Regions from separate parts of the Pseudoalteromonas sp. MMG033 genome, predicted to be linked through region 2. Evidence: predicted binding sites of a transcription regulator. Region 2 holds the regulator's gene; the other holds the start of a gene.
The links. The regulator FliA, encoded in region 2, starts transcription of late flagellar genes. The targets are predictions, from matches to a motif close to CTAAAGNTNNNNNNNNNNNNGCCGATA.
Positions count from the first base shown of each region.

Region 1 (4,434 bases), 780 kb from region 2:
ATCTAACTGCCGCAGGTTGATTGAGCGTGTGTCCAGTGTAAAGCATTTGCCTACACTCGTTGAGGTCGCTCGGTGCCATAATCACTAAATTAGGAATACATCGCATGAAGCTTAGATCGTATGCCCCTTGGTGTGTTTCTCCATCAGCTCCGACAATACCTGCTCTATCTATCGCAAATAGTACGGGGAGGTTTTGGATTGCCACATCGTGAATTAACTGGTCATATGCACGTTGTAAAAAGCTAGAATAGATAGCTACAACAGGGTTTAAGCCTTCACAGGCAAAACCAGCGCCTAAAGTCACAGCGTGTTGCTCTGCGATAGCAACATCAAAATATTGACTTGGGTGCTCTTTAGAAAAACGCACCATACCAGAGCCTTCTCGCATGGCTGGTGTAATAGCCATTAGCTTAGGGTCTTGCTCCGCCATGTCACATAACCAATCACCAAATACTTTGGAGAACGTAGGCGCGCTTGGTTTGCTTTTTGGCAGTTGGTGAATGCTAGGGTCAAACTTTGGTACACCATGATAGCCAATTGGATCGGCTTCAGCAGGTTGATACCCTTTTCCTTTTTGCGTTTTCACATGCAGCAATTGTGGGCCTTTTAAGTTGCGCATATTGCGCAGCGTATCGACCAACATACCAACATCATGACCGTCAATAGGGCCAATATAGTTAAAGCCTAGCTCTTCGAAAAACGTGCCTGGTATCACCATACCTTTTAAATGTTCTTCAACTTTACTGGCGAGCTCTTTCACTGGTGGTACGCCTGAAAGCAGTTTTTTACCACCTTCGCGGATATTGGTATAAAAGCTACCTGAAAGAATACGAGCAAAATGATTATTGAGTGCGCCAACATTTTCCGAAATAGACATTTCGTTGTCGTTTAAAATTACCAACATGTCTGATTTAACATCACCGGCATGGTTCATTGCTTCGAAAGCCATACCTGCTGTCATTGCACCATCGCCAATCACCGCAACTGTTTTGCGGTTTTTGCCTTCCTTCTCTGCGGCAATTGCCATTGCCAATGCGGCTGAGATAGATGTACTCGAGTGACCGACACTAAACGTATCATATTCACTTTCTTCTCTAAACGGGAAAGGGTGCAAACCATCTTTTTGACGAATAGTATGCATCTGCTCTTTTCGACCAGTTAATATTTTATGTGGGTAAGCTTGATGACCAACATCCCAAACCAGTCTATCTACTGGGGTATTGTAAACATAATGAAGGGCGACGGTTAGTTCAACGGTACCTAATCCAGACGCCAAGTGACCACTGCTTTGAGAGACAGAGTCTAATAAATAATTTCTTAGCTCAGCACTAAATTCGTTCAGCTTGTGCTGAGGCAGCTGCCTTAGCTGTTGTGGCTGATCGACCAATGCCAATAACGGATACTTGCTACTATCAAGAGTCATATTATTCGTAATATCCTTAGCAAACCTTGCCCAATTATATACAAAGCTTGCCGATAGTTTTATAAATTTAAAGGGAACTTGTCATTAAATAGTCATGTGTTCGTTGCGATAATCAATGATCCCGAGCGATAATATATTTGGCAAGCTCAGCTAGTAAGCGAGTGTCTGCATCTATGTTATCTAGTGCTTCTAGCGCTTGGTTGATAAGCGTTTGTGCTTTATCTTTAGCACCTGTCATACCAAGTAGAGCCGGATAAGTTGATTTATTATGTTGTAAATCAGAGCCCTGCGGTTTACCGAGTGTGCTTGTATCGCTCTCAATATCTAGAATATCGTCTTGAACTTGAAATGCTAGTCCAATAGCTAAGCCAAAATCCTTTAATTGACTACGTGTTAAATCTGAAATGTTAGTCGCACAGAGTGCGCCTAGTTCTATGGCGCAATTAAGTAAAGCACCTGTTTTTAATCTGTGTATGTCTTCAAGGGCTGCAATACTGATTTGCTTGTCTGTTGCAGCAATATCAAGTGCTTGTCCACCTACCATACCTTGCAGACCAGAAGCGCGGGAAAGCGCTTTAATCATCGCAATTTGTTGTGGAGCAGGGACCTGAAACTGATGTGATGAAAGAAATTCAAAGGCTAATGTCTGCAAAGAGTCGCCAGCCAAAATGGCTTGCGCTTCGTCAAATGCAATATGGCAGGTAGGCTTACCACGTCTAAGATCGTCATCATCCATAGCCGGTAAGTCGTCATGTACGAGGGAATAACTGTGAATACATTCAACAGCAGCTGCTGCAATATGAAGATCTTCTATATTCGCACCTAGCATTTCGCCCGTCGCGTAGACTAAAAATGGGCGCAGACGTTTACCACCATTGCTTATAGAATACAGCGCAGCGGCTTTTGCAGTAGGATCAGTGTCCAAATCTTGTGCAAAGTATGCATTTATTGTTTTTTCAACATCTTTTTTTGCGATGTTTAATCTTTCATGTAGTTCCACGCAACTAGTCTACCTGCTCTGAAAACTCGCTTGGCGCACTGGCCTCATCGTTAGCGAGTAAAATATTAACCTTTTGTTCTGCTTGTTGAAGCTTTTGATTTGAAGCCTGAGCAAGTTTTATCCCTCTTTCAAACTGCTTTAAAGATTGCTCCAATGTAAGCTCACCGTGTTCCATTTCTTGAACAATCGATTCAAGCTCATTGACAGCTTCTTCAAAGTTCATATTTTCAGGTTTTTTAACTGCCATCTCTTTTTTACTCTCAAGCAAAGCATTAGGAAGGTAATTTTATTGCTTATGAAGATTGAGGTCAAAGCATCTGATAGACTTTTTGCGGCGTTAAGCAGTTAATATGATCTGATAGTTTTGGTTAATCCTCGCAATTTAAAGGCTTTTTAATATAATTGAATTAAGTTATTGCGAAACTTGCCGATAACACAACGTATAAGAATAACTGCGTGATATCTCACGAATAAATGCCTTTGGAGGGTGTGTGGATTTAGCAACCGTTATAGGTATCCTTGGTGCAATAGGCCTTATTGTTATGTCTATGGTACTCAGTAGTGATGGGCAACTTGCCATGTTTTACAATACGCCATCGGTTGTTATTGTATTTGGTGGTTCAATTTTTATTGTTTTGTCTAACTTTACACTTGCACAGTTTTTAGGCATAGGTAAGGTCGCCGGTAAGGCGTTTATGTTCAAAATTGAAACGCCTGAAGAGTTAATCGAAAAAGCAGTTGAGCTTGCGGATTCTGCGCGTAAAGGTGGATTTCTTGCTTTAGAAGAGGCAGAAATTCCCAACCCGTTTATGCGAAAAGGTGTGGATATGTTAGTTGATGGTCATGATGCGGATGTTGTTAGGGCGACATTGCAAAAAGACATCGCCCTCACAGCTAATCGGCATGAAATGGGCGCGGGCTTGTTTAAGTCTCTTGCAGATATAGCCCCGGCAATGGGTATGATTGGTACACTTATTGGTCTTGTTGCCATGTTATCAAACATGGATGACCCAAAGGCCATCGGTCCTGCGATGGCGGTAGCACTTCTAACCACGCTATACGGTGCTTTTTTGGCAAACGTTGTGGCTATTCCAATTCAGGTAAAGCTCGAGCTTAGGAAAGACGAAGAAGAAAGAAACCAACGCCTAATTTTAGATGCGATTTTGGGTATTCAAGATGGCCAGAATCCGAAAGTAATTGAGGGCATTTTGAAAAACTACCTACCAGAGTCTAAACGCGGTGATGGCGGTGAGGAGTAAATAATGTCAGATGAGAACGAATGTAAATGCCCGCCCCCAGGGCTGCCTGCATGGATGGGGACGTTTGCAGATCTGATGTCACTGCTGATGTGCTTTTTCGTTCTATTATTGGCGTTTTCAGAAATGGATGTTCTGAAATTTAAGCAAATTGCCGGGTCAATGAAGTTTGCGTTTGGTGTACAGAATAAAATCGAAGTAAAAGATATTCCGAAAGGGACGAGTGTCATCGCCATGGAGTTTACCCCTGGTAAACCAGAACCAACTCCGATTGAAACGATTCAACAACAAACGGTTGAAATGACCCAGCAAATGTTGGAATTTCAGGCGGGCGAAGAAAGTTCTGCTGGTGGCCGCCAAGAGCAGCGGGGTAACAAACGTGGTGGTGAATCTGCAAGTACAGCACAAGAACAATCAATGACACAAGCGGTCTCTGCGGCAGATCAGGAACAGGTCAACGAGCTGGTTAAAAAGATCTCCCAGCAGTTAGAAAAGCAAATAATGGATGGGGCAATTGAATTAGAATCACTTGGGCAGCAAATTATCATCAGGATCCAAGAGAATGGCTCTTTTCCATCTGGGAGCGCTTTTTTACAGCCAAAATTCAAACCGGTGATCCATGATATTGCTGAGCTACTCAAGGATGTACCTGGGGAAATCACTGTGTCTGGACACACCGATGACTTTCAGGTTTCCAATGAACTGTATTTCAATAACTGGGATTTATCAGCGACTCGTGCAGTTGCTGTAGCGAG
Region 1 is NZ_CM170070.1:718,222-722,655, reverse strand. It holds gene dxs (1-deoxy-D-xylulose-5-phosphate synthase) at 1-1,423, opposite strand, end outside; gene ispA ((2E,6E)-farnesyl diphosphate synthase) at 1,536-2,423, opposite strand; gene xseB (exodeoxyribonuclease VII small subunit) at 2,428-2,670, opposite strand; gene pomA (flagellar motor protein PomA) at 2,915-3,682, shown strand; gene AC2CZC_RS03450 (flagellar motor protein MotB) at 3,686-4,434, shown strand, end outside.
Region 1: the regulator FliA is predicted to act here: its motif matches at 2,830-2,856, upstream of pomA (flagellar motor protein PomA).

Region 2 (4,434 bases):
TCTTTTGGAGCGACAAGCACCAAAACCTCGTTCGCCTGAGCTCGCTTCAATGTTTTCTCAATCAGGCATTGATACTGGCGATCTTTTCCAACCAAAGACCGAGCAGCAACCAGCGTTTAATGATGTACAGGCTTCTTCACCTCAGACTGCGCGTCCTCGCCCGGTTAAGCATGCTGAACCAATTTCGTCTGATTGGGACTTTGGCGATGAGTTAGACTCAGAACTTGATAGCCAACCAGTAGCCAGCAGTGCTAACAATGCTTCTCAGGATGAAATGAGCTCTATGCGTGATGAGATGAACGCTATCCGTCAATTATTAGAGTACCAGTTATCGGGTTTAATGAAGCAGGAAATGGATCGTCGAGACCCAACAAGAGCGTGTTTGGTCGATCGACTGCAAGGTATGGGCATTAGTGCTGATGTAGCTGAGCAAATGGCATGTTTCATTCCCGATGATGTGTCTCGAAAAGAGGCATGGAATGCATTACTGAATATGGTTGTAAATCAGATGCATACCACCAACAATGATATTCTACGTCAAGGCGGTGTTTATGCTATGGTAGGGCCAACGGGCGTAGGTAAAACGACTACAGTCGCAAAATTAGCTGCGCTTGGAGCACAAAAATACGGTGCAGACAAGGTCGCGTTAATTACAACAGATACATATAGAATTGGTGCTTACGAGCAGTTGGCAACTTATGGTAGAATTATTGGCTGTCCGGTTAAGCAAGTTAAAGATGCAAATGAGTTAGCAGAAGTTCTTTATCATTTGCGAAATAAGCGTCTAGTATTAATAGATACTGCAGGCATGAGTCAAAGAGACTTACGTTTGACGGAGCAGCTTAACACATTGATGCGTAGCTCACGAGTTGATATTCGTAGTTATTTAGTATTAAGTGCAACTTCGCAAATGCATGTCTTACAAGAAACTGTGAACCACTTCAAAAAAGTTAATTTGAGTGGTTGCATTTTTACAAAACTTGATGAATGTCTAAGTTTAGGTGAGATTATTAGCATAGCGATTCAAAATCGCTTACCAATAGGGTATCTTACCAACGGTCAGCGAGTGCCAGAAGACATTCGCGTAGCAAATGCTCAAAAATTAGTTAAAAAGGCTGAGCAATTGTATTTAAAAAGAACAAAAGCACAACATTCACGACGTGAAGCAGTGGCGTCCCAGACAGTAGGAATGTATGATTAATACAGTTTTAGATCAAGCAAGTGGCCTGCGTAAAATGAATCAAAAAAGTAACCACGGAGTAAAAGTAATAGCAGTAACTGGTGGTAAAGGAGGAGTCGGTAAGACCAATGTTTCATTAAATACTGCAATTGCGTTAGGACAACAGGGCCATAGAGTATTAGTTTTAGATGCTGACCTTGGATTAGCAAATTGTGATGTAATGCTAGGGTTACGTGTTGAGCGTAATTTATCTCATGTGCTATCTGGCGAATGTGAACTTGATGAGATTTTAGTAGAGGGTCCAGCCGGAATCAGAATTGTGCCAGCCACATCAGGCTCACAAAACATGGTTGAATTGAGCCCAGCAGAGCATGCCGGCCTAATTCGTGCGTTTAGCGAGCTGAGCAATGACTTTGATGTTTTAATTGTCGATACAGCCGCTGGCATATCGGATATGGTATTGAGTTTCTCTAGAGCAGCTCAAGACGTGATGGTCGTGGTTTGTGATGAACCAACATCTATTACCGATGCATATGCCCTGATTAAAGTACTTAGTAGAGAACATGGCGTGTACAAGTTTAAGATTGTCGCGAATATGGTTAGAAGCCTGCGTGAAGGCCAGGAGCTATTTGCTAAGTTGTCCAAAGTAACAGATCGATTTTTAGATGTTGCGCTAGAGCTAGTCGCGACAATTCCTTTCGATGAAAACATGCGAAAGTCATCTCGCCGTCAAAAAACCATTGTTGAACTCTACCCTAACTCTCCTGCCGCTGTCGCTTTTAGAGGGTTAGCAAGTAAAGCTGTGAAATGGCCAGTGCCTCACCAGCCCTCAGGTCATCTAGAGTTTTTCATTGAGCAGTTAGTTAACGGGTAATTATGGCTACACCGGTCAATCGAATGGCGGGATATCAAACAGCAGACCATCTGAATAAGGTGGTCGAGCGTCATACACCTTTAGTCAAAAAAGTGGCTTGTCATTTACTTGCAAGACTGCCAGCAAGTGTTCAGCTTGATGATCTTATTCAATCAGGAATGATAGGCTTGATTGAGGCAACGAAAAATTTTGATGCTAGTAAAGGAGCAAGCTTTGAAACCTTTGCTGGGATTCGAATTCGAGGAGCCATGTTAGACGAAATACGCCGTGGTGACTGGGCCCCGCGCTCAGTTCACAAAAATAGTCGCATGGTGGCTGAGGCGATATCAGAGCTAGAAACTGCCTTGGGTCGTGAGCCTAAAGACACTGAAATCGCTGAAAAACTTGATATTCCCTTAGATGAGTACCATCATATTTTACATGACGTGAATGCAAGTAAAATTATTGGCATTGAAGATTTAGGTGTCGACCAAGACGTAATTTCACCTGCAGGCAGTGATTTAGCGCTAGACAAACCATTCAATAACGTTAAGAATGAGCGCTTTAATGAGTCGTTAGTAGAAGCAATAAAAACTCTACCTGAGCGTGATGCAATGGTTTTGTCTTTGTACTACAACGATGAAATGAATTTAAAAGAGATTGGCCAGATCCTAGATGTGAGCGAGTCTCGAGTGAGTCAGATTCACGGTCAGGCAATGATTAAACTCAGAGCCAAGATAAATGACTGGATCAATTAGAGTACATTTTAATATTTTTTTAGGTTCAAACCTCACCGGAGGAAGTTTTGGATAAGAACATGAAAATTCTCGTGGTTGATGATTTCTCTACAATGAGAAGAATAATCAAAAACCTTTTGAGAGACTTAGGCTTTACAAATGTTCAAGAGGCAGATGATGGCAGCACTGCGCTTCCAATGTTGCAAAATCAAGAATTTGACTTTGTTGTTACAGATTGGAACATGCCAGGAATGCAAGGCATCGACCTGTTGAGAGCAATAAGAGCCGACGATAGCCTTAAGCATATTCCCGTGCTTATGGTAACTGCAGAAGCCAAAAAAGAACAAATTGTTGCGGCAGCCCAAGCGGGCGTAAATGGTTATATTGTTAAGCCATTCACTGCTGGAACATTGAAAACTAAGTTAGAAAAAGTTTTTGAACGCTTAGGCTAGTTACAAGTAAGGATAGGCTTATGTCAGAATCCTCTGCGCCACAAATTACATTAGAGCAAGCGAAGCAACTTGTTGAGTATCTTGAAAACGGTGAACAAGAAAAAGCTGATCAAATTTTAATTGAAGCAACTAACAAAGAACAATCTGAGTTATTTGCTGAAGTCGGAAAATTGACACGCCAGTTACACGAGTCGTTGAAAAACTTCGAGTTAGACACGCGTTTATCAGATTTAACTACAGAAGCCCTGCCAGATGCTAAGCAACGTTTAAACTATGTTATGGAAATGACAGAAAACGCTGCGAATAAAACGATGGATGCGGTTGAAGCGAGTCTACCGCTTGCTCAAGAGCTGGCTGATGACCTTTCTGAGATCAAGCCTACCTGGGATAGGTTGATGAGTCGTGATATACAACTCGGAGAATTTAAATCTCTGTGTCACGACTTAAACGACTTTATGCAATCTTCACAAGGCCGCACCGACGAATTACAAAGCTTGATGACAAATGTTTTAATGGCACAAGATTATCAAGATTTAACCGGTCAGGTTATTCGACGAGTCATAGAGCTTGTTAGAGAGGTAGAGGACAGCTTAATACACCTATTGACTGTTTTCGGCACGGCAGAAGTGGGTCAACTTAATACGGCTCAACAACCACAAGAAGTAGTTGAAACCCCCACTGATGAACTTTCTGGTCCTGAAGGACCTATCATTGACGCTGAAGAACGAGACGATGTTGTGTCTGGTCAAGATGAAGTTGATGATTTGTTATCTAGTTTGGGTTTCTAATAGGAGAGTATAATAATGAGCTTTGAAGTCGATGAAGATATCTTACAAGACTTTCTTGTTGAAGCTGGAGAAATACTCGAACTGTTATCTGAGCAACTTGTTGAATTAGAAAATAACCCAGATGACAAAGATTTGCTGAATGCAATTTTCAGAGGGTTTCACACTGTAAAAGGTGGGGCTGGTTTCTTAGGCATGAATGAGCTCGTTGATGCTTGTCATGGTGCTGAAAATGTTTTCGATGTATTAAGGCAAGGACAACGATCGGTCAATCCTGAATTGATGGATGTGATCTTGCAGTCGCTCGATACGATAAATGATATGTTCGCGTGCATTCAAAATCGCGAGCAGCCAGAACCGGCAGACCAAGAATTACTAGATGTCTTGCATAAGCTCAGTCAGCCAGAGTCTGCTGACGAAGAAATCG
Region 2 is NZ_CM170070.1:4,897,842-4,902,275, reverse strand. It holds gene flhF (flagellar biosynthesis GTPase FlhF) at 1-1,201, shown strand, start outside; gene AC2CZC_RS21240 (MinD/ParA family ATP-binding protein) at 1,194-2,054, shown strand; gene AC2CZC_RS21235 (RNA polymerase sigma factor FliA) at 2,057-2,791, shown strand; gene cheY (chemotaxis response regulator CheY) at 2,839-3,222, shown strand; gene AC2CZC_RS21225 (protein phosphatase CheZ) at 3,243-4,010, shown strand; gene AC2CZC_RS21220 (chemotaxis protein CheA) at 4,026-4,434, shown strand, end outside.